One region of the Streptomyces mabaensis genome, then DNA from elsewhere that is predicted to be linked to it. Evidence: riboswitches for the same ligand, from Rfam matches in the RefSeq annotation. Region 1 holds a riboswitch; each other region holds the start of a gene.
The links. A riboswitch is a leader RNA that binds a small molecule or an ion and turns the genes downstream of it on or off. The one in region 1 is predicted to bind cobalamin.
Positions count from the first base shown of each region.

Region 1 (7,794 bases):
GCGGCCCTCCTGCTGATCGCCGGCCACGAGACGACGGTCAACCTCATCACCAACGGCATGCTCACCCTGCTGCGCCACCCGGACGTGCTCCAGCGGCTGCGCGACGAACCGCGCCTGTCCGTCCCGCTCGTGGAGGAGCTGCTGCGCTACGAGCCCCCGGTGCAGCTGGTGCCGCAGCGCACCACGCTCGCGGACATCGAGATCGGCGGCGTCACGATCCCCAAAGGGGCGTCGGTCTGGCTCGTCCTGGCCTCCGGCAACCGGGACCCGAAGCGCTTCACCGACCCCGACCGGTTCGACCCGGACCGCAAGGACATCCAGCACCTCGGCTTCGGCAGCGGCATCCACAGCTGCTTCGGCGCGCCGCTCGCCCGGCTGGAGGCGCAGCTCGCCCTGACCGAGCTGGCACGAAGGCTCGACAACCCGCGTCTGGTCGAGGACCCGCCCCCGTACCGGCAGAACGCGGTGCTGCGCGGCCCCCGCCACCTGACCATCACCTGCGACGGCGTCCGCCCCTGAGGCCTACACCACCGGCTTTCCGGAGAGCTTTACTCCGGCCTCGCGCATCTCCTCCAGGGCGCGGTCCGTGGTGTGCTCCGCGACGCCCGCGGTCAGGTCCAGGAGTACGTGCGTGACGAAGCCCTCGCGGACCGCGTCCAGGGCGGTGGCGCGGACGCAGTGGTCGGTGGCGATGCCGACCACGTCCACCTCGGTGACCTCGCGGGCGCGCAGCCAGTCCGCGAGGGAGGTGCCGTTCTCGTCGAGGCCCTCGAAGCCGCTGTACGCCGCCGCGTACGCGCCCTTGTCGAAGACCGCGGCGATCGCGCCGGAGGCGACGGCCGGGGCGAAGTTCGGGTGGAACCCGACGCCCTCCGTGCCCGCCACGCAGTGCACCGGCCAGGAGCGCTCGTAGTCGGGTGCCGCCGGCGGTACGGCGAAGTGGTCGCCCGGGTCGATGTGGTGGTCGCGGGTGGCGACGACATGGCGGTAGCCGGCGGGCGCCTGGCCGATCAGGTCGGTGATGGCCGCGGCGACATCCGCACCCCCTGTGACCGCGAGGCTGCCGCCCTCGCAGAAGTCGTTCTGAACGTCGACGACGATCAAGGCGCGGTGCATGGCGTGCTTCCTTCGGCTGGAGAATGCGGCGGATGCGGATGCGGATGCGGTGCGGGCGGGGGGCGCGGGGAGCCGCTTACCGAGCGTAGAGGCTCCAGGCCCCCACCGGCAGAGGGCGCCCCCGCGCTGCCGGGGCACCGGCCGGGGCTCACGCGTACTCCGTGGGGATGACCGCCTCCCCCCGGGACAGCTGCATCGCCGACAGCGGCAGGTTCGCCCGGGCCGCCGTGTGGCGGGCGCGGGCCGTGTCCAGGGGCTCCCGGGCCACCACCTCGCCCCCCTTGACCAGCTCCACCAGCAGCTGCCGCTCGGCCAGTTCGGCCGGTACCGGGCCGGTGCCGAGCACCTCCGCCTCCGCGACCCCGTCCGCGTCCGTCCGCCGGGCGGCCCACTTCCGGCCGCCCACCGAGAGCTTCCCGCCCAGCGACTTCTTCGCCACCGGCACCAGCGGCGCCCTGGGGTCGGCCGATCCGGCGCGCGCGACCAGCTTGTAGACCATCGAGCAGGTGGGGTGACCGCTGCCGGTCACCAGTTGCGTTCCCACGCCGTACGCGTCCACCGGCGCCGCGGCCAGCGAGGCGATCGCATACTCGTCCAGGTCCGAGGTCACCACGATCCTCGTCCCGGTCGCGCCCAGCTCGTCGAGCTGGTGCCGCACCCGGTGCGCGACCAGCAGCAGGTCGCCCGAATCGATGCGTACCGCGCCGAGGTCCGTCCCGGCGACGTCCACGGCCGTACGGACCGCCTCGGCCACGTCGTACGTGTCCACCAGCAGCGTCGTACCGCCGCCGAGCGAGGCGACCTGCGCGGTGAAGGCGTCCCGCTCGGTGTCGTGCAGCAGGGTGAAGGCGTGCGCGCTGGTGCCGACGGTTGGAATCCCGTACCGGAAGCCCGCCGCGAGGTCCGAGGTGGAGCTGAACCCGCCGACGTACGCGGCGCGCGCGGCGGCGACGGCCGCCAGCTCGTGCGTGCGCCGGGCGCCCATCTCGATGAGCGGCCGGCCCCCCGCGGCCACCGCCATCCGGGAGGCCGCCGCCGCGATCGCCGAATCGTGGTTGAGGATGGACAGGATCACGGTCTCCAGCAGCACGCACTCGCCGAAGGTGCCCTCGACCCGCAGGACCGGCGAGCCGGGGAAGTACACCTCGCCCTCCGGATAGCCCCAGATGTCCCCGCTGAACCGGTAGTCCGCCAGCCAGTCCAGCGTGGGCGCGTCCACGACGGCGTGCTCCCGCAGGAACTCCAGGACCCCGTTGTCGAAGCGGAAGTTCTCCACGGCGTCCAGGACCCGGCCGATGCCTGCGACGACTCCGTAGCGACGCCCCTCGGGCAGCCGGCGGGTGAAGACCTCGAAGACGGAGCGGCGGTCGGCGGTGCCCGCCTTCAGTGCCGCCCGCAACATCGTGAGCTCGTACTGGTCGGTGAAGAGCGCGGTCGACGGAACGTCCACCGGCAGGCCCAGGTCCGCAGTGTTCATGACGAGAATGCTACTCCACATCTCGTCAGAGTGACGAGATGTGCGAGCCGTTTGTGCGATGGACCCCTCCCAGTGGCAGCATGGGACAAGTGAGTGTTGCTCCCGTAGAGATCGAACGCACCGAATCGGCCGAGGAAACCTTCGCGGTACCCGAGCCCGACGTCCCGTGGGTCACACTCGTCCACAACGACCCGGTCAACCTCATGAGCTACGTGACCTACGTCTTCCAGGCCTACTTCGGCTATCCCAAGGACAAGGCGCACAAGCTCATGCTGGACGTCCACCACAAGGGCCGGGCGGTCGTCTCGAGCGGCTCCCGCGAGGAGATGGAGCGCGACGTGCAGGCGATGCACGGGTACGGCCTCTGGGCGACCCTCTCGCAGGACCGCGGCTGATGGCGGCACACCCCGGCACCTTCGTGCCACTGAAGGGCGGCGGCGCGGCCGTGGCCCTCGACGAGGTCGAGATCTCGATCCTGCGCTCCCTGGCCGTCCAGCTGCTCGAACTGATCGGCCCCGGCGACGCGCCCGCGGAGGGCGAGGACCCGCTGGCCGCGCTCTTCGCCGAGGGCCCGAGCGAGCCGCCGTCCGACCCGGCGCTGGCCCGCCTCTTCCCCGACGCGTACGCGGGCCCGGACGCGTACGCCGGCCCCGACGCGGCCGGATCGGCCGACTCGCCAGGCTCGCCCGGCTCGTGGGCCGACGAGGAGCTGCGCGCCCGCTCCGCCGAGTTCCGCCGCTTCACGGAGAACGACCTGCGCGCCCGCAAGCGCGACGACGCCCTCGCGATGGTCCGCACCCTGGACGCGCTCAGCGCGGGCGGCGACGGCGGGGCGGTACTGGAACTGACCGAGGGTGAATCGCGGCAGTGGCTCGGCGCCCTGAACGACCTGCGGCTGGCCATCGGCGCCCGGCTGGAGGTCACCGACGAGGACGAGAGCGGCGAGCTGTACCGGCTGCCGGACGACGATCCGCGCAAGCCGATGGTGATGGCGTACCTCTGGCTCGGCGGCCTCCAGGAAACCCTCGTCGAAACCCTGATGTCCTGATTTCGCAGGCTTCTGTTCGCTCAACGGACGCTCAAATCCGGATAACGATCACGTTACCGTGATCACTTCTTTTGCTGCGCCTGAGGACTTTTGTCCGCTTCTTCCTGTGGTGTGCATCACATCCGACCCTGTGGATCACCGAGGCGAGCGTGATAGATCTTCACGACCGCTGACGGGACGCCACCCATGTCCCGCAGGGGTGCTTGGCCGGCTGATCGCCGGCGTGCAACTCCATCCACATCCGGGGGGATCGAGGACCCGATCCGTAGCCAACAACGGCACGGACCGGCATGGAGAAAGGGCGCACCACCATGACCTCAGTGCAGGTCGACAAGCATCACGACGGCAATGAGGCCGCGGGCGGCACTCCCGAAGAGGGATACGAGCGCGGACTCGGCAGCCGCCAGGTCCAGATGATCGCGATCGGCGGCGCCATCGGCGTCGGCCTGTTCATGGGCGCAGGCGCCAACATCGCCAAGGCCGGGCCCAGCATCATCCTCATGTACGCCCTCGCGGGCGTCGTGATCTTCTTCATCATGCGGGCACTCGGCGAGCTGCTCCTCTACCGGCCGGTCTCGGGCTCTTTCGCGGAGTACGCCCGCGAGTTCCTCGGCCCGTTCTTCGGCTACGTCACCGGCTGGACCTACTGGCTCATGTGGGTCGTCACCGGCATGGCCGAGCTGACCGCAGCGGCCATCTACATGCACTTCTGGTTCCCCGAAATCCCGCAATGGGTCAGCGCCCTGGTCTTCCTGGTGGTGCTCTTCGGCGTCAACCTGATCTCGGTCAAGATCTTCGGCGAGGTCGAGTTCTGGTTCTCGATGGTCAAGGTCACCGCGATCATCGGCATGATCGTGATCGGTCTCGGCGTCCTCACGCTCGGCTTCTCCGACGCGGGTGACACCGCCGCCGCCTCCAACCTCTGGGCGCACGGCGGCATCTTCCCGAACGGCATCGGCTCCAGCCTGATGACCCTCCAGGGCGTCATGTTCGCCTACCTCGCCGTCGAGCTCGTCGGTGTCACGGCGGGCGAGTCCGAGAACCCGGAGAAGACGCTCCCCAAGGCCATCAACACGCTGCCCTGGCGGATCATCGTCTTCTACGTCGGCGCGCTGCTCGTCATCCTCGCCGTGGTCAAGTGGACCGAGTTCTCGGCGGGCCAGAGCCCGTTCGTCCACGCCTTCGAGAAGATCGGCATCCCGCTCGCCGCCGGCATCGTCAACTTCGTGGTGCTGACCGCGGCGCTGTCGTCCTGCAACTCGGGCATGTACTCCACCGGCCGCATGCTGCGCGACCTCGCCGCCAACAGCGAGGCGCCCAAGGCCTTCGGCAAGCTCAACGCGCGCCGGACCCCGGCCGTCGGCATCGCCGTCTCCGTCGCCCTCATGGGCATCGGCGTCATCCTCAACTACGTCGTCCCGGAGAAGGCCTTCGTGTACGTCGTCTCGGTGGCCACCGCCGCCGGCATCTGGACCTGGATGATGATCCTGGTCAGCCACATCCGCTACCGCCGCGCGGTGGACGCCGGCCGGCTCCCGGCCTCCTCGTTCCCGGCGCCGGGCGGCGCGAAGTTCAGCTGGGTCGCGCTGGTCTTCCTGGTCTTCGTGACCGGCATGATCGCGTACGACAAGGACGCGCGCGTCTCCCTGATCGTGGCGGCCGTCTGGGCGGTCGGCCTGGCCATCGGCTGGGCGGTCCTGAAGAGCCGCAACCCGCAGATCGCGAAGCGCACGCCGGAATACGAGAGCGTCTCGAAGTAACGCCTCTGCGTCTCACCAGATGGCCTCCGGATCTCAGATCCGGGGGCCGTCTGCTTATCCTCGTGCTCATGCTCACCATCACCCAGGCCCTGTACGACGCCATCGTCGCCCACGCCCGTGAGGACCACCCCGACGAGGCGTGCGGCGTCGTCGCCGGCCCGGCGGGCACCGGGCGGCCCGAGCGGTTCATCCCGATGCTGAACGCCGCGCGCTCGCCCACGTTCTACGAGTTCGACTCGGCCGACCTGCTGAAGCTCTACCGGGAGATGGACGACCGGGACGAGGAGCCGGTGGTCGTCTACCACTCGCACACCGCGACGGAGGCGTACCCGTCCCGCACGGACATCTCGTACGCCAACGAGCCGGGCGCCCACTATGTGCTGGTGTCCACCGCCGACACGGACGAGGCCGGGCCCTTCCAGTTCCGCTCGTTCCGCATCGTGGACGGCGTGATCACGGAGGAAGACGTCAAGGTGGTGGAGACGTACTGAGGGGGTGTCCGGCCGATCAGGCCGGATCAGCGAGCGGCGCCTGGTGCGTGCAGCTGCAAGGCGGCCGGATTCGGCCATAGCGGAGCTATGGCCGGAGTCGGCCAACGCCGCAGATGTGCGTGCCAGGCGACGGGAGCCCGGCATGATCGGCTGGACACCCCCTAAGGGCCGTCTGCCACACTGAGCGCCGACAACAAGGCGGCAGGACCCAGGAAGCCGGTGTGAATCCGGCACGGTCCCGCCACTGTGACCAGGCCGCCCGCCACCTCGACCCGTTCGAACCGGCCGGCCCGGAAGCCAGGAACTGACCTGCCGCCTTCAGCACCGACCAGGGGACGCGGAAATCCCCCGGAGGAGGCACAGCCATGTCCTGGCACCGGCGCACCGCTCTCACAGCGGCCCTGCTGCTCCCGCTCCCGCTCCTGCTCACCGCCTGCGGTACGAGCCCCGGCCCCGGCGGGCAGCCCGCCGCGAAGGCCGCCGGCTTCCCGTACACGGTCACCAACTGCGGTACGACCACGACGTTCAAGGCCCCGCCGAAGCGGGCCGTCACCATGAACCAGCACGTCACCGAGGTGATGCTGGAACTGGGCCTCGCCAAGTCCCTGGCCGGGACCGCGTACCTCGACGACAAGGTGCTCCCGGAGTACGAGCGGGAGTACCGGGCCACCCCGGTGCTGGCCAAGGAGTACCCGTCGTACGAGAAGCTCCTCGCGGCCAACCCCGACTTCGTCTACGGCGGTTACGCGAGCGCCTTCGCGGCGAACGAGGGCCGCAGCCGCGAGGCCCTGGGCAAGAGCGGCATCGCCACCCGCCTGAACGTGGAGAACTGCACCCCGGGCAGCACCTCCCTGAACGACCTCTACCAGGAGGTCCGCGAGGTGGGCCGCACGTTCGGCGTCGCGGCCCGCGCGGACGAGTGGGTCCGCGAGGCGAAGACGGTGACGGCCGCGACGGCGGCGGACCTGAAGGGCATCACACCGGTCCCGGTGTTCGTCTATGACAGCGGCGACAAGACGGCGTTCACGGCGGGCGGCAAGGGCATCGGCAACGAGATCATCACCCGGGCCGGCGGCACGAACGTCTTCGCCGACCTCGACAAGCCCTTCGGTGACGCGTCGTGGGAGAACGTCGTGGCGCGCAAGCCGGAGGTCGTCGTGATCTACGACTACGGCTCGACCACGGTGGCCCAGAAGAAGCAGCGCCTCCTCAACGACCCGGTCCTGGCGGACGTCCCGGCCATCAGGAACAAGCGCTTCGCGGTCCTGCCGCTGTCGGACGCGGTCCTGGGAGTCCGAGCCCCGGCGGCGATAGCGAAACTGGCGTCCCAACTCCACCCGGAGCAGGCGAAGTAGGCCAAGGTGACACCCCCCGAAGACCCCACCCCGCGCCACGCCCCGGCGCCGAAACCCCCAAGCCCCGCCGAGCCGCAAGCCGACCCCCGGCCCGCGCCGGGGCCGCGCCGCGAAGCGGGCGCAGAGCCCGCGGGGCCGGCCCCGACCGCCGGCCGCGGAGCGGCGGCGGAAGCTGCCGCTCCGGCTGCGCCCGCAGCGGCAGCCCCGGGCCCGCGCCTTGGAGCGGCCGCGGAGCCCGTGGGGACGGCCCCGGCCGCCAGCCGCGGAGCGGTGGCGGAACCCGACATCCCGGCCGTGCCCGGAGCGGCTGCCCCGGGCCCGCGCCGCGGAGCGGGCGCCGAGCCCGCGGGGTCCGCTCCGGCCGCCGACCGGTCCTCGCGCCGCGAGGCAGGAGTGGTCCCTGCGGCACCGGCCGTGCCTGGTCCGCGGGCGGCGGCAGCGGAACCAGAGGTTCCGGCTGCACGTGACCGCGAAGCGGCGGCGGGAGCCGACATCCCGGCCGCGCCGGGCCCTCGCCGCGGAGCGGGCGCGGAGCCCGCGAGGTCGG
Region 1 is NZ_JBSOPZ010000018.1:119,032-126,825, forward strand. Features, by position in the region: gene ACWV17_RS18150 (cytochrome P450) at 1-519, shown strand, start outside; gene ACWV17_RS18155 (nicotinamidase) at 523-1,116, opposite strand; gene ACWV17_RS18160 (nicotinate phosphoribosyltransferase) at 1,265-2,593, opposite strand; gene clpS (ATP-dependent Clp protease adapter ClpS) at 2,674-2,988, shown strand; gene ACWV17_RS18170 (DUF2017 domain-containing protein) at 2,988-3,641, shown strand; gene ACWV17_RS18175 (amino acid permease) at 3,953-5,401, shown strand; gene ACWV17_RS18180 (Mov34/MPN/PAD-1 family protein) at 5,470-5,892, shown strand; cobalamin riboswitch at 6,079-6,219, shown strand; gene ACWV17_RS18185 (ABC transporter substrate-binding protein) at 6,258-7,247, shown strand.

Region 2 (7,794 bases), on a different contig from region 1:
CCGTGCAGCGCTGCCCATCGCCTGTGTGGAGGGCTGGTCCACCGCTGACCAGGAGTGGAGCGGAGTGCGGCTGGCCGACCTGGCCGCACTCGTCGGGTTCGCCGGCCCGCCACCGGGGGTGTTCGTCGAATCCGCACAGCGCAGGGGCTCGTTCCGCTCGGCCGCGCTGCGCGACAACCAGGTCCGTGACCCGCGCTCGCTGCTGGCGCTCCGGGTCAATGGAGCCGACCTTTCGACGGATCACGGATACCCGGCGCGGGTGATCGTGCCGGCCAACCCCGGGGTGCACAACACCAAATGGGTCACTCGTCTCACCTTCGGGGAGAGGGTATGAAAGGGCTCCGCGAGGTTTACGGTTCGTCACCGCTGCACCTGCTGCTGGTGCTGTTCTCCTTCGCCCTCACCCTGTACGCGGGGATCCGGCTGCTCGACGGCGACACGATCGGCGTTCTCGTGTGGTTCGTCGGAGCCGCACTCCTGCACGATCTGGTCCTGCTGCCCCTCTACACGCTCACCGACCGCGCCGCCCAGGCCGTGCTGGGCGGTCGCGGGCAAGCCGCTCACCGTGACGCCGCTCACCGCGACCGCCCTTCTCCCACGAGGGGACGGATCAACTATGTCCGGGTGCCGGCCTTCATCTCGGGGGTGCTGCTGCTGACCTGGTTTCCCCTGATCCTGGGCCAGGTGGGCCGCTACACGGCGTACACCGGCCTGCCGGACGACGTCTTCCTGGGACGCTGGCTGCTGATCACCGCCGCACTCTTCGGCCTGTCGGCCCTGTGGCTGCTGGTCCGCATGTGGTCCTCCCGCCCACCGCGCCCCAAGCCCCGGCCACAACCGCAACCGCAACCGCACGAAAAGCCCGCTCCGTGACCGGGCAGGTGGTGTGGTGAGTACACGTCCGATTCATGATTACGCTGTGCTGTCGGACCGTCGTTCGGCGGCCCTGGTCGGCACCGACGGCTCGGTCGACTGGCTGTGCATTCCCCGGTTCGACAGCCCCGCGATCTTCGGCCGGCTGCTTGACGAAGACGCCGGACACTGGTCAATCCGACCCAGCGGGCCCGCTGACGTCAGCCGCCGGTATGCGCGAGAGACACTCGTGCTCGAGACGACCTTCCGCGCACCGACGGGGACGGTGGTCCTGCTCGACGCGCTCGCGATGGGAGACCGCGAACGCGGACATGAGCTGGGCGCCTCCTCGCCCGGCGTCCTGCTGCGTCAGATCACTTGCACGGCCGGTTCGGTGAACGTTGAGATCAGCTATGCGCCGCGTCCGGAGTACGGTCTCGTCCACCCCGTGATGACGCCTGTGCGCGGCGGGCTGACGGCTTACGGCGGCGCTCATCTTCTGATGCTGTCTTCCCCTGTCGCCCTGGAGGTCGGCAGGTCCACCGCGCATGGCGAGGTGTCGCTGACGGCAGGACAGCAGGTCGGCTTCGCCCTGCACGCCGGGTCACCCTGGGGTGCCGAGCCGGCGCCTTGGCGCGCACGGCGTATCCGGCGCCGTCTGAACGACACCATCAAGGCCTGGCGCTCGTGGTCGCAGGCCCACCAGGGCTACCGTGGTCCCTGGCAGGAACACGTCGGCCACAGCGGACGCGTGCTGCAGGCCTTGACCTTCGCTCCCACCGGTGCCATCGTCGCGGCGGCCACCACATCACTGCCCGAGAGCATCGGCGGCGACCGCAACTGGGACTACCGCTACTCCTGGGTGCGCGACGCCAGCTTCACCCTCCAGGCACTGGCAACCACCGCCTGCCAGAAGGAGAAGGCGGCATTCTTCGGCTTTCTCGCCCGCGCCGCGGCCACTCAGCTGGAACGCGGAGTGGACCTGCAGATCATGTACGGGATCGGCGGCGAGAGAGACCTGAGCGAACGCATCGTGCCGCATCTGAGCGGCTGGCGCGGGAACGCGCCGGTGCGCGTCGGCAACGGCGCCTGGCAACAACGTCAGCTCGACGTCTACGGGGAACTGCTGGACGCGGCCCACCAGACGCTTCCCTCCGGCGAGCAGCTCGACCCACACACCCGCACCCTGCTGCTGCAAGCGGCCGAGGCGGCTGCACGCCGCTGGAGCGAACCCGACCAGGGCATCTGGGAGGTACGCGGGCCCAGCCGGCACTTCCTGCACTCCAAACTGATGTGCTGGGTCGCGCTGGACCGGGCCATCGACATGGCCCCCGCGCTGGCTGCCACCTCCGACCGCGTCACCGAATGGAAGCGAACCCGCGCCCAGATCCGCACGGCCATCGAAACCCGCGGATGGAACGCCCGCCTGGGCGCATTCACCCAGTCATTCGAAAGTGACGAGCTCGACGCCTCGGCGCTCATGCTTCCGCTCGTCGGATTCCTCCCGGGCCACGACGCCCGCGTCCGCTCCACCGTGGAGGCGATCGCGGCCCGGCTCACCGATGCCCACGGCCTGGTACGCCGCTACCTCAGCGACGACATCGCGGCCGAGGAAGGATCGTTCCTCCTGTGCACGTTCTGGCTCGCTCACGCTCTGGCCCTGATCGGTGAAGCGACCCGTGCGCGAGACGTTTTCGAGACCGCCCTCGATCATGCCAACGATGTCGGTCTCCTTGCCGAAGAGGTCTCCTCAGCCACCGGAGAGGCGCTCGGCAACTATCCCCAGGCCTTCAGCCACATCGGGCTGATCAATGCCGCCGGCGCCATCCACCAGGCCGAACAGGTCGCGACCTAGCGGGGGCTCTCCGTAGTGGCTTGGTAACCCGCAGGTCAGGTTACCTGGGGTCCCGTGTCAGTTCATCTTCCGTTCACCAAGTCAACGTACGTTCGGCCAGAGCCGAGACGTATGGACGCCTCGGCTTTTCTCAGGCCGCCAGCCGCATACGGAAACGGATGACCCCTGATGGCACATGAGGCCATGATTCTGCTTGGGATTGTGATCGTCACCGCCCTCGTGTTCGATTTCACGAACGGTTTCCACGACACAGCCAACGCGATGGCGACGACCATCTCGACCGGCGCTCTCAAGCCCAAGACGGCGGTGGCCATGTCCGCCGTGCTCAACCTCGTCGGCGCTTTCCTCTCGGTGGAAGTCGCCAAGACGATCTCCAGCGGACTCGTCAACGAAGAGGGCATCAGGCCCGAAGTCATTTTCGCGGCGCTCGTCGGCGCCATCCTGTGGAATCTGCTGACCTGGTTGGTCGGCCTGCCGTCCAGTTCCTCGCACGCCCTGATGGGCGGCCTGGTCGGCGCCACCGTCGCCTCGGTCGGCTTCGGCGGAGTCAACGGCGACGTCGTCGTCACCAAGGTGCTGATCCCCGCGATCGCCGCCCCGCTGGTCGCCGGTGTCGCCGCGATGCTCGCCACCCGGCTCACGTACAAACTGAGCAGCAAGACCAACGAGAAGGCGTCGGCCAAGGGCTACCGCGTCGGCCAGATCAGCTCCGCGGGCCTCGTCTCGCTGGCGCACGGCACCAACGACGCGCAGAAGACCATGGGCATCATCACCCTCGCCCTGGTCGCCGGCGGCGCTCTCGCCCCCGGCTCGAACCCGCCTCTGTGGGTCATCCTCTCGGCCGGTGTCGCGATCGCCCTCGGCACCTACCTCGGTGGCTGGCGCATCATCCGCACCATGGGCAAGGGTCTCACCGACCTCCAGCCGCAGCAGGGCTTCGCCGCCCAGACCAGCGCGGCGAGCGTCATCCTGGCCTCCTCGAACCTCGGCTTCTCCCTCTCCACCACCCACTCGTGCTCCGGCGCGGTGATGGGCTCCGGTCTCGGACGCAAGGGCGGTGTGGTCCGCTGGTCCACCGCGACCCGCATGTTCATCGCCTGGGGCCTGACCCTGCCGGCGGCCGGCCTTGTCGCGGCGGGCGCGGAGCTCGTCACCAGGCAGGGCAACTGGGGTGTCGCCGCCGTCGCGGTCTTCCTCGTCAGCTCCTGCCTCGCGATCTGGCTGGTCTCCCGCCGCCAGGTCGTCGACCACACCAACGTCAACGAGACCGGCGCCGACGGCGAGCCCGCGGGCGTCGTGACCGCCGCGATGGCCGCCGTCACCCCGCCGCCGGCCGGCGTCACCACCGCCACCACCGGCGAACTGAAGGCCACCATCCCCGCCCCGGCGCCCGCGTCCCCCGAACCGCCGCAGCCCGCGACCGTCTGACCAGCTCGACGCGCTCGACGCACTCGACGAGTGAAGGAATCAGCAGTATGAAGATCGACTGGGCAGCTCTCGGCTCCGTCTTCGGAGTCAGCCTCACGGCCACCGTCGCCCTGGTGGGCCTGTTCACCCTCGGCATCGTCGGCCTCTCCAAGCAGGAGTCCGCCACCGCGCAGGGAGGCTCCGCCGGCGCCGCGGCCCTGGCCCGCACCGGCGCGTACGCCTGCTTCGCGCTCTGCGCGGCGGCGGTGGCGTACGGGATCTATCTGATCGTCGTCTGACCCAACCCGGCAGCCGACCGCACCGGCAAGCCGACCGCCCCCGGCGGGTCCCTCACGGACTCCTGCCGGGGGCGTTCGCGTTCCCGCCGGTGTGGGGCTTCGCACACTGTCCCGCCGCAGGTCAACGGCGAGTTGACGGGCGTTCGCGGGGCGTGGTGGACTTCCGGAGCCAAACGGCGGCAGGAGAGGAAGTCCGGTGCGAATCCGGCGCGGTCCCGCCACTGTCACCGGGGAGCACTCCCCCACACCGGAAGTCACGGCCCGTGCGTACGGGCTGGAAGGCCGGGGGAGTTGCCGATCCGGGAGCCAGGAGACTCTCACCGCCGGTCACGTCGAACCAGGGCGCGGACCCTGAGTGAGGACTTTCGCCATGCCGGGCTGCGGTTCAGTTGTCCATGTGAGTACGAGTACGGGGTCCCGCCGAGGTCCTGTCCGGGCGATCTTTGAGGATCAGCCCGCGGCGTCAGATGCGGTGCATCGCAAGGCGGAGGATCGCCCTCGTACTGGATGTACTTGGGCTACTCCGACAACGCGGCGAGGTGCCGTAGCTGGCGCCGCGGGCCCGAGAAGATCGCCCGGACAGGGCCTAGGCGTATCGGCCGGCTGAACCCATGCGTGCCGATCGCGTATGTGCATACGGCGTGACCGCCGGCCTGCTCGGCGACCTCGTCCTCGGCGATCCCCGCCGCGGGCATCCGGTCGCCGCGTTCGGGCGGGCCGCCACCGCCGTCGAGAAGGTCCTGTGGCATGACCACCGCGGGTGGGGCGCGCTGCACGCCGTGGTGTGCGCCGGGGGCGCGGCCGCCGCCGGCGCGCTGGCCGCCCGCGCCGTACGCTCCCGTCCCGCCGCCCATGCCGCGCTGACCGCCGCGGCGACCTGGGCCGTGGTGGGCGGGACGTCGCTGGGCCGCGAGGCCCGGGCCATCGGCGGCGCGCTGGCGGCCGGCGACCTCGACGTCGCCCGGGAACGGCTGCCCCGTCTGTGCGGGCGCGACCCGCAGTCCCTGGACGGCCGTCAGATCGCCCGCGCCGTCGTGGAGTCCGTCGCCGAGAACACCTCCGACGCGGTGGTGGGGGCCCTGGTGTGGGGCGCCGTCGCGGGCGTCCCCGGCCTGCTCGCGTTCCGCGCGGTGAACACCCTGGACGCCATGGTCGGGCACAAGTCACCCCGGTACCTGCGGTACGGCTGGGCCTCGGCCCGGCTCGACGACGTGGCGGGCGGGCCGGGCTCCCGGCTGACCGCGGCCGCCGCCGTACTGGCCGGGCCCGACCGCCGGGGGGCGGTACGGGCCTGGCGGCAGGACGCGGCAAAACACCCGAGCCCCAACGCCGGGCCGGTGGAGGCCTCGTTCGCCGGAGCGCTGGGCGTACGGCTCGGCGGCACCCTCTCGTACGCCGGCCGCGTCGAACACCGGCCGGTGCTGAACGCCGGTGGCCGGCCGGTCGAGGTGGCCGACATCGACCGCGCCGTGAAGCTGTCGCGCGTGGTCACCGGGGTGGCCCTGGGGGTGTGCGTCGCGGGCCGGCTCGTCGCCGGCCGGCTGATCGCTGGACGGAGGAGGACCGCATGAACCGCACGCGCGGGGGTGGACTGCTGGTCGCCGGCACTACGTCGGACGCCGGCAAGAGCGTTGTCACGGCCGGGATCTGCCGGTGGCTGGTACGCACCGGGGTGAAGGTCGCGCCCTTCAAGGCGCAGAACATGTCGCTGAACTCGTTCGTCACGCGCGAGGGCGCGGAGATCGGGCGGGCCCAGGCGATGCAGGCCCAGGCGGCACGGGTCGAGCCGAGCGCGCTGATGAATCCCGTACTGCTCAAGCCCGGCAGCGACCGCAGCAGCCAGGTGGTGCTGATGGGGAAGCCGGTGGGTGAGATGAGCGCGCGTGGGTTCTTCGGGGGGCCTGGGCCCGCGGCGGAGCCGCAATCAGACGCAGTGTCCCCCGGAAAAACGCTGCATGGCGGCCGGCAGGAGGCACTTCTCGGGACCGTCACGGCGTGCCTGGAGGAACTGCGGGGCACGTATGACGCCGTGATCTGTGAGGGGGCCGGCAGTCCTGCCGAGATCAACCTGCGGCGTACGGACATCGTCAACATGGGCATCGCCCGGGCGGCGGACTTCCCGGTGGTCGTGGTGGGAGACATCGACCGCGGGGGCGTCTTCGCCTCCTTCTTCGGCACGACCGCCTTGTTGAGCGCCGAGGACCAGTCGCTGATCGCGGGCTACCTCGTCAACAAGTTCCGCGGCGATGTGTCACTGCTGGAGCCCGGCCTGGAGATGCTCCGGGGGCTGACCGGACGTCAGACGTACGGTGTGCTGCCGTTCCGGCACGGGCTCGGCATCGACGAGGAGGACGGGCTGCGGGTCTCGCTACGGGGCGCCGTACGCGAGTCCGTCGTCGCCCCGCCGGTCGGCGAGGACGTGCTGCGGGTCGCGGTGTGCGCGGTGCCGCTGATGTCCAACTTCACGGACGTCGACGCGCTGGCCGCCGAGCCCGGCGTCGTCGTGCGGTTCGTGGACCGCGCCGAGGAACTCGCCGACGCCGACCTGGTGGTGGTGCCGGGAACGCGCGGCACCGTCCGGGCGCTGGAGTGGCTGCGGGAGCGCGGTCTCGCGGAGGCGATCGCGCGGCGCGCCGCCGAGGGCCGGCCCGTACTGGGCATCTGCGGCGGCTTCCAGCTGCTCGGCGCACACATCGAGGACGAGGTCGAGTCACGGGCGGGCCACGTCCCGGGGCTCGGACTGCTGCCGGTCCGGGTCCGGTTCGCCGTCGAGAAGACGCTCGCCCGGCCCGTCGGGGAGGCGCTCGGCGAGCCCGTCGAGGGATACGAGATCCACCACGGGGTGGCCGAAGTTCTCGGCGGCACCCCCTTCCTGGACGGCTGCCGGGCCGGCGACGTCTGGGGCACCCACTGGCACGGATCGCTGGAGAGCGACGGCTTCCGGCGCGCGTTCCTGCGGGAGGTGGCCGCCGCCGCGGGACGCCGCTTCGTACCCGCGCCGGACACGTCGTTCGGGACGCTGCGCGAGGAGCAGCTGGACCTGCTGGGCGATCTGATCGAAGAACACGCGGACACGGGTGCGCTGCTGCGGCTGATCGAGTCGGGCGCACCGTCAGGACTTCCCTTCATCGCACCTGGAGCGCCATGAGCACCGTGCTGTTGCTGTCCACCGCCGATACGGACCTGCTGGCGGCCCGGGCCTCCGGCGCGCCGTACCGCATCGGCAACCCGACCCGGATCGACGTCGCGGCCGAGCTGCCCGCGCTGATCGAGGGTTCCTCGGTGGCCGTCGTACGGCTGCTGGGCGGCAAGCGGGCCTGGGAGGACGGTCTCGCCGCGCTGAAGGCGGCCGGGATCCCGACCGTTCTGCTGGGCGGCGAG
Region 2 is NZ_JBSOPZ010000023.1:63,116-70,909, forward strand. Features, by position in the region: gene ACWV17_RS21185 (molybdopterin-dependent oxidoreductase) at 1-334, shown strand, start outside; gene ACWV17_RS21190 (hypothetical protein) at 331-873, shown strand; gene ACWV17_RS21195 (glycoside hydrolase family 15 protein) at 890-2,707, shown strand; gene ACWV17_RS21200 (anion permease) at 2,891-4,135, shown strand; gene ACWV17_RS21205 (hypothetical protein) at 4,183-4,413, shown strand; cobalamin riboswitch at 4,599-4,730, shown strand; gene ACWV17_RS21210 (cobalamin biosynthesis protein) at 5,025-5,984, shown strand; gene ACWV17_RS21215 (cobyric acid synthase) at 5,981-7,561, shown strand; gene cobN (cobaltochelatase subunit CobN) at 7,558-7,794, shown strand, end outside.
Region 2: another riboswitch for cobalamin. It lies ahead of ACWV17_RS21210 (cobalamin biosynthesis protein); the one in region 1 lies ahead of ACWV17_RS18185 (ABC transporter substrate-binding protein).

Region 3 (7,794 bases), on a different contig from region 1:
GCGAGACCGAGTACATGGTCGTCGCCAACGCCTCCAACGCCCAGACCGTGCTGGACGCGATCACCGCCCGCGCCGAGGACTTCGACGCCGAGGTCCGCGACGACCGTGACGCGTACGCGCTCATCGCCATCCAGGGCCCCGAGTCCCCCGGCATCCTGAAGTCGCTGACCGACGCCGACCTGGACGGGCTGAAGTACTACGCCGGCCTGCCCGGCACGGTCGCCGGTGTCCCCGCGCTGATCGCCCGTACGGGCTACACCGGCGAAGACGGTTTCGAGCTGTTCGTCGACCCGCAGCACGCCGAGAAGCTGTGGCAGGCCCTGACCGAGGCGGGCACCCCCGTCGGCCTCGTCCCGGCCGGACTGTCCTGCCGCGACACGCTCCGCCTGGAGGCGGGCATGCCGCTGTACGGGCACGAGCTGACCACCGCGCTGACGCCGTTCGACGCGGGCCTCGGCCGGGTCGTCAAGTTCGAGAAGACCTCCAACGACGGCAAGTTCGTGGGCCGGGCGGCCCTGGAAGCCGCCGCCGAGCGCGCCGCGACCAAGCCCCCGCGCAAGCTGGTCGGCCTGATCGCCGAAGGCCGCCGGGTGCCCCGTGCCGGCTTCGCCGTTGTCGCCGACGGCAAGGTCGTCGGCGAGGTCACCTCGGGCGCGCCCTCCCCGACGCTCGGCAAGCCGCTCGCCATGGCGTACGTGGACGCCGCACACGCCGAGCCCGGCACCTCCGGCGTGGGCGTCGACATTCGCGGTACCCATGAGCCGTACGAGGTCGTGGCGCTCCCCTTCTACAAGCGCCAGAAGTGACCTCGCACACGCGCGTCTCACTCTTCAAGACATCAGTCCAACATCACTCCCCCGCATCCAGGAGAATCAGGCCATGAGCAACCCCCAGCAGCTTCGTTACAGCAAGGAGCACGAGTGGCTGTCGGCCGTCGAGGACGGCGTGTCGACGGTCGGCATCACGGAGTTCGCCGCGAACGCGCTCGGCGACGTCGTCTTCGCCCAGCTGCCTGAGGTGGGCGACACCGTTGCCGCCGGCGAGACCTGCGGCGAGCTGGAGTCGACCAAGTCCGTCAGCGACCTGTACTCCCCCGTCTCCGGTGAGGTCACCGAGATCAACCAGAACGTCGTTGACGACCCGTCGCTCGTGAACACCGCCCCGTACGAGGAGGGATGGCTGTTCAAGGTGCGCGTCTCCGACGCGCCGGACGATCTGCTCTCCGCCGACGAGTACGCCGCCCTCTCCGGCAACTGAGACCCCCAGGGACCGTGATGTCTTCGAAGTCGCTTCTGAACACCTCCCTCCATGAGCTGGACCCGGACGTCGCCGCCGCTGTCGACGCCGAGCTCCACCGTCAGCAGTCCACCCTCGAAATGATCGCTTCGGAGAACTTCGCTCCGGTCGCGGTCATGGAGGCCCAGGGCTCCGTTCTGACGAACAAGTACGCCGAGGGCTACCCCGGCCGCCGCTACTACGGCGGCTGCGAGCACGTCGACGTGGTCGAGCAGATCGCGATCGACCGCATCAAGGCACTGTTCGGCGCCGAGCACGCCAATGTCCAGCCCCACTCCGGCGCCCAGGCCAACGCGGCCGCGATGTTCGCGCTGCTGAAGCCGGGCGACACGATCATGGGTCTGAACCTGGCCCACGGCGGGCACCTGACCCACGGCATGAAGATCAACTTCTCCGGCAAGCTCTACAACGTGGTCGCCTACCACGTCGAGGAGACCACCGGACAGGTCGACATGGCCGAGGTCGAACGGCTGGCCAAGGAATCCCGGCCGAAGCTGATCGTCGCCGGCTGGTCCGCCTACCCGCGCCGGCTGGACTTCGCCGCCTTCCGCCGGATCGCCGACGAGGTCGGCGCCTACCTGATGGTGGACATGGCCCACTTCGCCGGCCTGGTGGCCGCGGGCCTGCACCCCAACCCGGTACCGCACGCCCACGTGGTCACCACCACCACCCACAAGACCCTCGGCGGCCCACGCGGCGGCGTGATCCTCTCCACCCAGGAACTGGCCAAGAAGATCAACTCCGCGGTCTTCCCCGGCCAGCAGGGCGGCCCCCTGGAACACGTCATCGCGGCCAAGGCGGTCTCCTTCAAGGTCGCCGCGTCCGACGAGTTCAAGGAGCGCCAGCAGCGCACCCTGGACGGCGCCCGGATCCTCGCCGAGCGCCTGGTACAGCCCGACGTCACCGAGCACGGCGTCTCCGTCCTGACCGGCGGCACGGACGTCCACCTGGTGCTCGTCGACCTGCGCAACTCCGAACTGGACGGCCAGCAGGCCGAGGACCGGCTCCACGAACTGGGCATCACGGTCAACCGCAACGCCATCCCGAACGACCCCCGGCCGCCGATGGTCACCTCCGGCCTGCGGATCGGCACGCCGGCCCTGGCCACCCGCGGATTCGGCACCGAGGACTTCACCGAAGTCGCCGACATCATCGCCGAAGCACTCAAGCCGTCATACGACAGCACCTCCCTCAAGGCCCGCGTCACGGCCCTCGCCGCCAAGCACCCGCTGTACCCGTCACTGTGAATCGGTGACATTGCTCGACCCCCGTCGCCATGAGCCCCGCACGAGCCCGTTGATCTGACGGATTCACCGTAGGGCGGCGACGCGATGGCCCGGCCTGAGTTGTCCACAGGCCGGGCCATTCGTATGACCGGACGGACAGCGGTACCTCCCCGACACTCGGCCGAGGCATGCCCGTCACCCATTCGCGTTAGGCTCGTCTTCTACAAACACTCCTTACCGCACCGCACCCGCACCCGCACCGCCCACCACGAGCAGACAAGGGAGTCCGCCACCGTGGCCATCTCCGTCTTCGATCTTTTCTCCATCGGTATCGGTCCGTCTTCGTCGCACACGGTCGGTCCGATGCGGGCGGCGCGGATGTTCGTCGGCCGGCTGAAGAAGGACGGTCTGCTCGCGCAGACCGCCGCGGTGCGGGCGGAGCTGTTCGGCTCGCTGGGCGCCACCGGGCATGGTCACGGCACCCCGAAGGCGGTGCTGCTGGGCCTGGAGGGCCACTCGCCCCGCACGGTGAACGTCGAGACGGCGGACGACGAGGTCGAACGGATCCGGCAGACCGGCCGGCTCCGCCTGCTGGGCGCGGAGATCGGCGCGGCGCACGAGATCGAGTTCGACGAGCCGAACCAGCTGATCCTGCACCGCCGCCGCTCCCTCCCGTACCACGCGAACGGCATGACCCTGTTCGCGTACGACGCGTCGGGCACACCACTGCTGGAGAAGACGTACTACTCGGTGGGCGGCGGCTTCGTCGTCGACGAGGACGCGGTGGGCGAGGACCGGATCAAGCTCGACGACACCGTGCTGAAGTACCCCTTCCGCACCGGTGACGAGCTGCTGCGGCTGGCCTCGGAGACCGGTCTGTCCATCTCCGCGCTGATGCTGGAGAACGAGAAGTCCTGGCGCACCGAGGAGGAGATCCGCGAGGGCCTGCTGGAGATCTGGCGGGTCATGCAGGCGTGCGTGGCACGCGGCATGTCCCGCGAGGGCATCCTGCCCGGCGGGCTGAAGGTCCGCCGCCGGGCGGCCACCACGGCCCGCAAGCTGCGCGCCGAGGGCGACCCGACCGCCCTCGCGATGGAGTGGATCACCCTGTATGCGATGGCCGTGAACGAGGAGAACGCGGCCGGCGGCCGGGTGGTGACCGCCCCGACCAACGGCGCCGCCGGGATCATCCCGGCCGTCCTGCACTACTACATGAACTTCGTGCCCGGCGCCGATGAGGACGGCGTGGTGCGGTTCCTGCTCGCCGCGGGCGCCATCGGCATGCTGTTCAAGGAGAACGCCTCCATCTCGGGTGCCGAGGTGGGCTGCCAGGGTGAGGTCGGCTCGGCCTGTTCGATGGCGGCCGGCGCGCTGGCGGAGGTGCTGGGCGGCACCCCGGAGCAGGTGGAGAACGCCGCGGAGATCGGCATGGAGCACAACCTGGGCCTGACCTGCGACCCGGTCGGCGGCCTGGTGCAGATCCCGTGCATCGAACGCAACGGCATGGCGGCGGTCAAGGCGGTCACCGCGGCGCGGATGGCGATGCGCGGCGACGGCAGCCACAAGGTCTCCCTCGACAAGGTCATCAAGACCATGAAGGAGACCGGCGCGGACATGAAGGTCAAGTACAAGGAGACCGCCCGCGGCGGCCTCGCCGTCAACGTCATCGAATGCTGAGCGACGCGCGACAGCGGACCCGTCAGCCACACCTCGGCGCGTGATCCCGTGAACGCCTGAACGCATGATCATCTGGACATGTGAACACGTGAATGTTTGACCCGATCCCCGTCAGGCGCGCCCTTGTCGTGCGCCCGTGCGCGGGTTGTCGCAGGTCGTCACGCCCACTAAGGTCACAGGGCCTTGGTGTTCGGGAAACCGGTGCGGTACCGGTGCGGCCCTCGCCACTGTGATCGGGTAGTCCGACTCCACCCTCCGGGGAGCCACTGGACCACCGCGGGAGACCGCGGAGTCCGGGAAGGCGGAGTCGGACGGCACATTGCCAGTCCGGGGTGGACCCCAGGACCCCCCGTCAGCCAGGAGACCGGCCAGGGCGCGTTGTCCATCCACGAGGTGCTGGAGAGGGTCTACCCAACCATGCATATAGCCGAGGGGTTTCTGCCCCCGCTGCACGCGGCCGCCTGGGGCGCCGCGTCAGCTCCGTTCGTCGTCCACGGAGTCAGGGCCCTGACCCGTGAGGTCAGGGCCAACCCCGAGAGCACCCTGCTGCTCGGTGCCTCCGGCGCCTTCACGTTCGTTCTGTCCGCGCTCAAACTGCCCTCCGTCACGGGCAGTTGCTCCCACCCCACCGGAACCGGTCTGGGTGCGATCCTGTTCAGACCGCCGATCATGGCGGTGCTGGGCACCATCACCCTGCTGTTCCAGGCCCTGCTGCTGGCCCACGGCGGACTCACCACGCTGGGGGCCAACGTCTTCTCGATGGCCATCGCGGGGCCCTGGGCGGGTTACGGGGTGTACCGGCTGCTGCGGCGCTTCGACGTGCCGCTGATGGTCAGCGTGTTCTTCGGTGCCTTCGTGGCCGACCTGAGCACGTACTGCGTCACCAGCGTGCAGCTGGCGCTCGCCTTCCCCGACCCGGCGACCGGACTCCTGGGCGCACTGGCCAAGTTCGGCGGGATCTTCGCCGTGACCCAGATTCCGCTGGCGGTCAGCGAGGGTCTGCTGACCGTGCTCGTCATGCGGCTGCTGATCCAGTCGAGCAAGGGCGAGCTGACACGGCTCGGGGTCCTGCTCCAGGGCGCGCAGCCCGGGCAGAAGAAGCCCGGGCAGAAGAAGGGGGCCGTGGCCTGATGAGCCGGAACGCGAAGATCAACTCACTGCTGCTGCTCATCGTGGCCGCACTCGCCGTACTGCCGCTCGCGCTCGGCCTCGGGGACGGCAAGGAGGAGCCGTTCGCCGGAGCCGACGGGCAGGCGGAGGCCGCCATCACCGAGATCCAGCCGGACTACGAGCCGTGGTTCACCCCGCTGTACGAGCCGCCGTCCGGTGAGATCGAGTCGGCGCTGTTCTCCTTGCAGGCGGCGCTCGGCGCGGGCGTACTGGCCTACTACTTCGGGCTGCGCAAGGGCCGCAAGCAGGGCGAAGCCCGCGCGGCGGCAGCCACGGGAGCGGCGGCAGCCACGGCCGGGGAGCCGGGCGAGCAGCCCGCCCGCCGGCCCGCCGGCCCGACGTCGTAACCGGCGGATGCTGCCGATCGACGCGGCGGCGCACAGCAGTCGCTGGCGCCGCCGCCATCCGCTGGAAAAGGCCGTCCTCGGTCTCGGGCTGACCGTTTCGGCGGTCTGCCTGCCGCCCTGGCCGGGTGCGGTGATCGTCGGCGCCGCCACGCTCGCCGTGCTGCTCGGCCCGGCCGGGGTCGCGCCCCGCCAGCTGTGGCGGGCGTACCGCATTCCGCTCGGGTTCTGCGTCACCGGCGCGGTACCGCTGCTGTTCCAGGTCGGCGGTACGGGCGGCCTCGTGACCCTCGCACCCGAAGGCGCGGCGCACGCCGGGCAGTTGCTGCTGCGGACCTCGGCGGCCTCGCTCGGCGTGCTGCTGTTCGCCTTCACCACTCCCGTCTCCGATGTGCTGCCGCGGCTGGTACGCGCGGGCGTCCCCGCGCCCGTGGTGGACGTCGCCCTGGTGATGTACCGGATCAGTTTTCTGCTCCTGGACGCCATCACCCGGATACGCCAGGCGCAGGCCGCCCGGCTGGGCCACACCACCAGGGCGGCCACCTGGCGTTCGCTCGCCGGCTTGGGCGCGACGGCTTTCGTCCGGGCCTTCGACCGGGCGGAGCGCCTTCAGTCGGGGCTGGCGGGCCGCGGCTACGACGGCACCCTGCGCGTCCTGGTCCCGCCGGCGGTGCTCTCCTGGCGGTTCCTGGCCGCGAGCGGCGCGCTGCTGGCGGGGGTCACCGCCCTCACGCTCGTACTCGAAAGGCTCTCCCTGTGACCAGAGTGACCACAGCGTCCGCACGGCCCGCCGTGGGGGCGCCCGTCGTGGAGCTCCTCGCGGCTGGTTATGCCTACCAGGACGGCCCGGCCGTACTGAGCGGCGTCGACTTCGGGATCCGCGAGGGCCGTTCGCTGGCCCTGCTCGGCCGCAACGGCAGTGGCAAGACCACGCTGCTGCGGCTGCTGAGCGGCGGACTGCACTGCGCGTCGGGCGAACTGCGGCTGGAGGGTGCGCCCGTGGCGTACGACCGGGCCGGACTGACCCGGCTGCGGACGACCGTTCAGCTGGTGGTGCAGGACCCGGACGACCAGCTGTTCGCCGCCTCGGTCGGCCAGGACGTCTCGTTCGGTCCGATGAACCTTGGCCTGCCGGAGGCCGAGGTACGCGACCGGGTGGCGGAGGCGCTGGAGGCCCTGGACATCGTGGCCCTGCGGGACCGGCCGACGCACCTGCTGTCGTACGGGCAGCGCAAGCGGGCGGCGATCGCGGGCGCCGTGGCGATGCGGCCGCGGGTGCTGATCCTCGACGAGCCCACGGCCGGTCTGGACCCGCACGGCCAGGAACGGCTGCTGGAGGTGCTGGAGCGGCTGCGCGAACTCGGCACCACCGTCGTCATGGCGACGCACGACGTGGACCTCGCGCTGCGCTGGGCGGACGACGCGGCGGTGCTGGCCCCGGACGGGCTGCACACCGGGCCCGTCGCCGAAGTGCTCGCCGACCAGGGGCTGCTGGACGCCGCCCGGCTGCGCCGGCCGTGGGGTATGGCGGCCGCGGAGGTGCTGCGGGCGCACGGACTGCTCGGCGGGACGGACGCCGGGCCGCGCACCCCGGAGGAGCTCGGTGGCTGGGCGACGGCGGTACGGGGGACCTGATCGGCCCGCACCCGCCGGACCTGCCGGGGCCTGTCGGGCCCTGATCCGCCGGACCGGCCCTGAGCGCGCGGTACCTAAGATGCCTCCATGTCACTCCCGCACGCGATCCTCACCGCCCTGCTCGAAAAGCCGTCGTCGGGGCTGGAGCTGACCCGCAGGTTCGACCGGTCCATCGGGTACTTCTGGTCGGCCACGCATCAGCAGATCTACCGGGAGCTGGGCAAGCTGGAGCAGGCCGGCCTGATCCGGGCCCTCCCCTCCGAGCAGCCCGCACGCGGGCAGAAGAAGGAGTTCGAGGTACTGCCCACGGGCCGCGCGGAACTCGCCCGCTGGGTCGGCGAGAGCCAGGACCCGAAGCCCATCCGGGACCCGCTGCTGCTGCGGCTGCGCGCCGCGGCGGTGGTCGGGGCCGACGGGCTGGAGGCCGAGGTGCGGCGGCATCTCGC
Region 3 is NZ_JBSOPZ010000022.1:35,657-43,450, forward strand. Features, by position in the region: gene gcvT (glycine cleavage system aminomethyltransferase GcvT) at 1-806, shown strand, start outside; gene gcvH (glycine cleavage system protein GcvH) at 880-1,257, shown strand; gene glyA (serine hydroxymethyltransferase) at 1,275-2,543, shown strand; gene ACWV17_RS20505 (L-serine ammonia-lyase) at 2,817-4,199, shown strand; cobalamin riboswitch at 4,367-4,586, shown strand; gene ACWV17_RS20510 (energy-coupling factor ABC transporter permease) at 4,617-5,330, shown strand; gene ACWV17_RS20515 (energy-coupling factor ABC transporter substrate-binding protein) at 5,330-5,716, shown strand; gene cbiQ (cobalt ECF transporter T component CbiQ) at 5,724-6,473, shown strand; gene ACWV17_RS20525 (energy-coupling factor ABC transporter ATP-binding protein) at 6,479-7,348, shown strand; gene ACWV17_RS20530 (PadR family transcriptional regulator) at 7,436-7,794, shown strand, end outside.
Region 3: another riboswitch for cobalamin. It lies ahead of ACWV17_RS20510 (energy-coupling factor ABC transporter permease); the one in region 1 lies ahead of ACWV17_RS18185 (ABC transporter substrate-binding protein).

Region 4 (7,794 bases), on a different contig from region 1:
GACGACACGCAAGGGAGAGACGGTCGCCGAGGCGGCCCTGTGGGCGCTTGCCCGGATGAACGATCCGCGCTGCGTGCCGGGTCTGGCCGATCGCGTGGTTGGCGCCCGGTCCGGCTTCGCATCGGCCGCCGCCTTCTACGGCAGCGCCCGCGACGCCTTCCACGACCCGGGCCTCCCCGCCCACCACGAGATACTCGTTCGCCTTCCGGACCACGCGGAGCTGTTTCTGCCGGCGATCTGCGACCGACTCGGCACCGCCACGGACATCCACCTGCTCAATCGCCTCTGCGAAGTGCTCGCCGCCTGGGGACCTGCTGCGAAGGCAGCAGTGCCGCAGTTGCTCGACCTGCTGGGGGACAACCAGAGGTGGACCGCGGCGGCGACAGCCCTGGCCGGGATCGGGATGGCGGGCAACGGGGGACGTGAACTGCTGCTGGCCCGGTCGATCGCCGCAGGCGCAGGCGCAGACGCGGAGCTCGCCGCGTGGGCGTACTGGCAGGTCGGCGGGGAGCCGGGCCCGGCCCTGAAGGTGCTGGGGCCTGCCGCCACTGAGGGCCGCTTCCCCCACCCTGCCTTGCGCAAGCTGGCCGACCTCGGCCCGCACGCTGTCGACTTCGCGGACCAACTCCGGACGACGGTCGGTGCCGCCGACCCCTGGACCAGCGTCGAGGCCGCGCACGCCCTGTGGGCCGCGACCGGCGACACCGAGAGCACCGTCCCGGCCCTCCTGGAGGCCGTGCAGGACCTGGCCGAGGGTGCCTACCTACCGGTCACGCTCCCCGCGGTGCGCCATCTCACCCGGATCGCCCACGCCGCCCAGCCCGCCGCCCAGCCCGCCGCTCATCTCTTGCGCGACCTGCCTACAAGTGACCGGCGTCTTCATTACTTCGGCGGGTGGCGCGCCTTCGCCGAAGACGAGTCCATTCGCACTGCCGTCGACGAGCTGCTCGGCGCAACCGACTGACTGAGCGCCGACGAGGCGGCCGCCTTGCTGCGCAAGCCCGGGAAGTGCGTGCCTCGCTTTCCCTCAGCTCCTCCTGAGCAAGAGCCCCCACGTCCGGCATGGCGGCATGGCCGGGCGTGGGGCGCCGGGCACCGGTCAGCCGCTGTGCTTGAAGCCCTTGCCTGTGCGGTCGAGCGGGTCGGCGGGCAGGGAGAGGAAGCGGGCCCGCAACGCGTCCCACGCGGCGAGGCGGCCGAAGTCGGGCGTGTCCCGAATGCCCTGGCGGTCTGTGAGGAACGGGTTGGGCAGCAGGACGGTCATCATCTGTTCGTCGCGGCCGTTGAACAGGCGCAGACCCCAGCTGACGGGGGCGCCGTCGGAGCCGATGCTGCGGTAGAGCTCGGCGCGGGAGCAGCGGCGGATGCGGCCCAGCTCGGGGCCGGAGGCGGTGTGCTCGCCGATACAGAGGTGGAAGTGCCAGGCACCGAAGTCGACCGTGGCGTAGCCGTCGTTCATGGTGATGGCGGTCGGGGCGCAGGGGGCGCCGACTTCCCAGGCGGCGCCTTCGATGATGGGCCCGAAGTTGATCTGCTGCCAGTGGTCGGTGAAGACGGTGGTGATCAGGTCGAGGAGGGTGGTCTCGTCCGTCGGCAGGGCCCAGACGTGCTGGGTGCCGCCGCTCTCGGTTTCGACGACGGCCGGTTCGATGGTGGTCATGCGGATCGCTCCTTGTGATTCAGGATGCAGTCGCCGCAGGTGCCGGCGCCGGGGACGCGGTAGTAGAGACAGCAGCTGCGGCGGCGGAAGGTGATGGTTCCGTCCGCGCCCGGGTCGAAGGCACCGGCGCCGGTGAGTGGTTCGCGCCCGAGGAGGTCGCGGACGAGGGGGATCACCGGCTGTGGGACGTGCGGGGCGCGGGTGATCAGGACTCGCAGGGCGCCGACGAGTGCCGAGGCGGCGTTGCCGCGCAGAATCCGCGGGGATACCCCGGAGACCCGCTGGACGGCCTCGGCGAGCGGACGCAGGTTCTGTACGGCGACGGTGCCGTGCACAGCAGCGGCCGCGGCTCCGGGCAGCTCACGCGGCGCGGGCAGCCACAGGTCGATGGGGCCGGAGAGTGCCGGGCGCCACCACAGCTGTTCTGGGTTCAGGTCGGGGACACCTCCGGTGAGTGCGACGGAGGCAAGAGCGATCGACCAGAGCCGTGAGGCGGTGCCCAGGTGGAGGGTGGAGGCGGCCACGCGCATCTGGTCGGTGCCGATCCGCTGCCCAACGGCCTGTACGTATGCCTTCAGCGCGTCGGCATCGGCGTACAGCTCGGTCAGCGGCAGAAACCCGTCGGGATCGGGCCGCTCGCCGCATGTCACGGCGAAGTACGGGCCGATGGCCGCGACCTGCTCCAGCGTGGCGGCGGTTCGGTTCACCATGTGCGTACCGTCCGGGTCAGGTCGTGGAAGGACCGCGTGCTGACGACGCTGCCGGCCCGGCGCAGGGTCAGGTTGCCGTGCTCGTCGGCGCTGATCTGGGCCTCGTCGCCCGGTGTGGCGTGCTGGACAGCCATGCCCTCCCGGGCCAGGGCGCGTTCCAGCAGGGGGCGCAGGACCGGCGGGGCGTCCACGGTGACCGTGGCGCGGGCGGCCCGGCGCAGCCCGAAGCTGCCTGAGAGCGGGTCGAAGGCGAGGTGGTCGGCGTCGAAGGCCGCGGCGACGGCCCCGCTGCTGACCAGGTCTTCGGGTGCTCCGGTGTGTACGTGGGAGGAGCGGTCGACCAGCCAGACCGCGTCGGCGACACGCAGCGCCAGTTCCAGATCGTGGGTACTGACCACGACCGTAAGGCCCTTCTCCCGGGCCAGGTCGCGCAGCAGCACGGTGAGTGCCACCCGCGAGGGCACGTCCAGGAAGGCGGTCGGCTCGTCCAGCAGGACGACGTCGGGCTCCTGGGCCAGCGCCCGGGCGGTGAGCACCCGCTGGCGTTCACCGTCGGAGAGCTCGGCGGCCGGCCGGTCGGCCAGGTGCTTGGCGTCCACCGCCTCCAGGGCCCATTGGACAGCATGCTCGTCGGCCGGTGCCAGACGTCCGGTGAACCCGGTGTGCGGATGACGGCCCAGGGCAACGAGCTCCCGTGCCGACAGCAGACCCGCGTCGACGCGGTCGGTGAGGACGACGGCGAGCCGCCGCGCGAGGGCCGCGGGTGACTCCCCGGCGATGGGCCGGCCGCCGATGCGCACGCCCCCGGCGAGGGGCGGCAGCAATCCGCACAGGGTGCGCAACAGGGTGGACTTGCCCGCGCCGTTGGGGCCGAGCAGCACGGTCAGTTCACCGGCCCGGGCCTCCAGTTCCAGGTCCTCCAGGACCGCACGCCGGGTGCCGCGTCCCCACGCGGCGCGGGTGCGATAGCCGACGGTGAGACCGTCGGTGCCGAGTCCGCCGGGGCGCGCGGTCGACCGTGCGGACGGGACGGGCCGCGCGGCCGAAGCTCCGGGTGCCACTGTCGTGTCGGTCATGAGGTCACCCCTTGCAGGCCGCGGCGGCTGCGGATCAGGAACGTGATGACGACGGGGGCGCCGAACAGCGAGGTGATCGCGTTCAGCGGCAATACCGCGTCCATACCGGGCGGCTGGCTCAGCAGCGCGCAGGCCAGGGCCAGGAACGCACCGGCGAGCATCGACGCGGGCACGAGCACCCGGTGGTCGGAGGTGCCCAGGGCGACGCGGGTCAGGTGCGGTACGGCCAGGCCGAGGAAGGCGACCGGGCCGCAGAACGCGGTGGCGGCCCCGGCCAGCAGCGACGTTCCCAGCAGCGCCAGGTCGCGGCTTCTGCGGACGTTCAGGCCCATGGTGCGGGCGTAGTCCTCGCCGAGCAGCAGCGCGTTGAGGCGCTTGGTGGTCAGCAGGGCGGCCGCCAGGCCCGCCCCGATCACCGGGAGCATCACCGCGAGGTCGGGCCAGGTAGTGGCGCTGAAACTGCCCAGTCCCCACATCACGAACTGCTGGGCGCGCTCGGGCCGGGCGTACACCAGCATGACGCTGACCACCGCGGTGGCCGCCGAGCCGATCATCACGCCGATGACCAGCAGGGTGACCGCCGAGCGGACCCAGCGCGACAGCAGCAGCACCAGCGCCAGCACACACCCGGCGCCGAGGGAAGCGGCCAGCACCACGCCGATGCGGCCCAGCCCCGCCAGGTCACCGGTGAAGCTCCCGGCCACACCGCCCGTACTGACCACCACGGCCGCCACCCCCATGCTTGCCCCCGAACTCACCCCGAGTGAGAACGGATCGGCCAGCGCGTTGCGGAACAGCGTCTGCATCTGCACGCCGGCCACGGCGAGGGCAGCGCCCACAGCGGTGGCCGTCAGCGCACGCGGCAGCCGCACCTCCTCGACGATGACGGCCCACCGCGGGTCGGCCCCCGCACTGCCGAACAGCACACGCACCACCTCCCCGACAGGCACCTGGTAGGAGCCGACGGCGACCGTCAGCACGAACAGAACTGCCGTGCCGACGGCCAGCCCGGAGACGACCAGGAGACGCCGACGCCCGGGCACCGGGCTTGCCGGGGCCGGGGCCGGGGCCGGGGCAGGCGTCACGGCTGTCCGCGTGGTCACGCGCGCGGCACCTTGGTGTAGAAGGTGAAGGTGTGGCCCGCGGCCTGGTCCGGGTGCAGGAGGGCGAACAGGTCGGCGAGGACGAGGTCCGGACGCAGGACGCCGCGCTCGTAGAAGTCGTTGCCGCCGCCGGGACCCAGCGCCTTGGTGTTCGTCCAGACCTCACCCGCGTTCACAGCGTTCAGCTTGGCGTAGCGACGGTCCGCCTTGACCGCGTCGGCAGTCGACTTCCACTGCTCGCCGACCAGCCACGTCGGCGCGTCGCCGCCCTTGGCGTACACGGCCTCGAAGTTCAACTGAAGGTTGCCTGTGCCCTTGTCGCCCGCCCACGGGTAGGTGCCACCGGCATCATTGATCAGCTTCCCGACGTAGCTGCCGCCGGAGGCCATGCTCCACGTGCCCTGGTACATCGTGCCCGGCAGCACCTTGACGGGCTTGCCCGCCGAGACGGACTTCGCGGCCTTGGCGGCGACCTTGCCGTAGTCGCTCTCGACGGTGTCGAACACCTCGCCCGCGCGCTTCTCGGCTCCGGTGAGTGCGGCCATGGCCTTGACCCACTCGGCGCGGCCGAGCGGGCTGGGCTCCAGCCACTCGGCGTTGGCGACGACGGCGATGCCCGCCTGCCGCAGCTTCGGGTACTGCGGGTCGTCGGTCCCCTGGGTCATCAGGACATCGGGCCTGGCGCCGATGACCTGCTCGGCGTTCAGGGTGTTGTCCTTGGCGTACTCGGCGACCTTGCCCGACGTCACCCGCTCACGGACCTCGGCGGAGCTGACGAACGCGCCGCTTGCCACACCGGTCAGGACATTCAGCGTGCCGGTCTCGGTCAGCAGCGGCAGGTGCGTGGTCGAGGCGGAGTACAGGCTCTTGACCGGAGTGGTGATCTGCTGGGCCTTGGCCAGGTCGCCGGACAGCTTCGGCTTGGGGGCCCCGCACTTGACCAGGACGTACGACTCGGGCTTGCCCTTGGGGTAGGGCTCCTTGACCGTGAGGACCTGGTAGCTCTTCTCGTACCGCAAGGTGAAGTTCTTCGCGTGCTCCACCGTGGACTTCACGGGGAAGTAGTCCTCGGCCGGATCGAAGTCGGAGATGCAGCCGGCCGCGGACCCCGAGGCCCGGGAATCCGCCGGCCGGGCGGAGTCGCCGTCGGCGCACGCGGCGAGGGTGAAACTCAGAGCGGCGATCAGCGCCGTAATGCCGGCAGGGCGTCGAAGAGGCGGGACTGGTCGTACGGACACGAGGGCTCCTGGGCATGCGTCGAAGCGCACCGGTCTTCCGGGTGCGTGGGAAAGGGAACGACCGAGGGGCGGTCGCACAGTCAGCGAGAGGGTGGGACGCCGAGCGTCGCCGGGAGGCCCTTCAGCGCTCCGACGGCAGGGTCCGAGCGACAAGCCGTCGCGTCCATCTCATACGGGCAGCCGGGAGTGGAAACTTCACACAAGCACGCGGGCACACGAGTGCCACCGTCCTCTCTCGGGGAAATCCGCCCCGGTATGGCGAGGTGCGACGGCGTGAGTCTCCTGACTCGGGATCGACGCTTCTCCGGCCTTCCCACCCCGACGGGGCGGTGGCTTCGGCGGAGTCGCTCCCCCTACACAGTGGCGGTACCGTGCCGGAATCTCACCGGCTTCCTCGTTCCGCCGTCGCTTGTCGGACGGAAGCATCCCAGAACGCACATGACCGCGCCAGCCCTTCGGCTGTGCCCCCCACCACATGGGGGGACGCGCAGGGGCGTGGTTCGGCGACGTCGGTCATGCGCAGGGTGGCTGACTAACAGTCGGGTCAGTCCTCCGTGATGACCGGGAAGCGGCGGGGCGCGATCAGCAGGAGGGCCAGCAGGGCCAGTACCGCCGCTGCCGCCGCGCCCAGGTAGACGTGGTCCACCGCCGTGTCGACCGCCCGGCGCAGCTGGTCCGCCGCTTCCGCGGTGAGGGAGGCGGGGTGTTCCAGGGCGTGCGCGACGCCGTCGAGGTCGGCGTCCGGCAGGCGGGCGGTGAGGGTGGCGTTGGCGACGGCGCCGAACAGCGCGGCGCCCACGCTCTGGCCGACCTGGCGGCAGAAGAGTACGGATGCGGTGGTGGTGCCGCGTTCCGACCAGCCCACCGTCGACTGGACGCCGACGATGAGCGGCAGTTGGAAGAGGCCGAGGGCGGCGCCGAGCAGCAGCATGATCAGGGCGGGCTGCCAGGGGGAGCCCGGGTAGGGCAGGAGGGGGAAGGCGAGGAGGATCACGGCGGCGAGTGAGATGCCGATGACCGCGGTGTTGCGGAAGCCGATGCGGGTGTAGACGTGCTGGCTGAGCGCGGCGGAGATGGGCCAGCTCAGGGTCATGATCGAAAGGACGAAGCCCGCGCCGATCGGGCCGAGGCCCAGGACCGACTGCGCGTACGTGGGCAGGAAGACGGTCGGCGCGACCATCAGCAGCCCCAGCGCGCCGAGGGCCAGGTTGACGGCGGCGATGGTGCGGCGGCGCCAGACCCAGCCGGGGATGACCGGATCCGCGGCCCGGCGCTCGACGACGACGGCCAGCGCCGCGAGGACCGCCGCCCCGGCGAGCAGGGTGAGCGAGGGCGCGGACAGCCAGGGCCAGGCGACGCCGCCCTGGACCAGGGCGGTCAGCAGCAGGCCGCCGCAGGCGAAGACGGTCAGTGCGCCGGCCCAGTCGATCCGGGGGCGGGCGGCCGGAGCCGTACGGGCGGTCTCCTTGAGGTGACGGGCGATCAGCCACATCGCCAACGCCCCGATCGGCAGGTTGATCAGGAAGATCCAGCGCCAGTGGGCGTACGCGGCGAGGAGCCCGCCGACCGCCGGTCCGGCCACCGCGGAGACGGCCCAGACGGTGGAGAGCCGGGCCTGGATCCTGGGGCGTTCCTTGAGGGGGTAGAGGTCGGCGGCGATCGTCTGGACCGTGCCCTGGATCGCGCCGCCGCCGAGTCCCTGGACCACCCGGAAGGCGATCAGGGCCGCCATGTTCCAGGCCACCGCGCACAGGACCGACCCGACGAGGAAGAGGGCGATGCCGGCGATGAGGACCGGCTTGCGGCCGAAGGTGTCGGAGAGCTTGCCGTACACGGGGAGGGTGACGGTGACGGCGAGGAGGTAGCCGGAGAAGAGCCAGGAGAAGACCGCGAACCCGCCGAGGTCGCCGACGATCTGGGGGACGGCGGTGGACACGATCGTGCCGTCGAGGGCGGCGAGCGCCATACCGAGCATCAGCGCCGCGACGACCGGCCTGCGCCGGCGGG
Region 4 is NZ_JBSOPZ010000006.1:138,248-146,041, reverse strand. Features, by position in the region: gene ACWV17_RS07570 (hypothetical protein) at 1-964, shown strand, start outside; gene ACWV17_RS07565 (DUF7676 family protein) at 1,100-1,660, opposite strand; gene ACWV17_RS07560 ((2Fe-2S)-binding protein) at 1,657-2,370, opposite strand; gene ACWV17_RS07555 (ABC transporter ATP-binding protein) at 2,364-3,446, opposite strand; gene ACWV17_RS07550 (FecCD family ABC transporter permease) at 3,443-4,549, opposite strand; gene ACWV17_RS07545 (ABC transporter substrate-binding protein) at 4,546-5,787, opposite strand; cobalamin riboswitch at 6,041-6,229, opposite strand; gene ACWV17_RS07540 (MDR family MFS transporter) at 6,332-7,794, opposite strand, start outside.
Region 4: another riboswitch for cobalamin. It lies ahead of ACWV17_RS07545 (ABC transporter substrate-binding protein); the one in region 1 lies ahead of ACWV17_RS18185 (ABC transporter substrate-binding protein).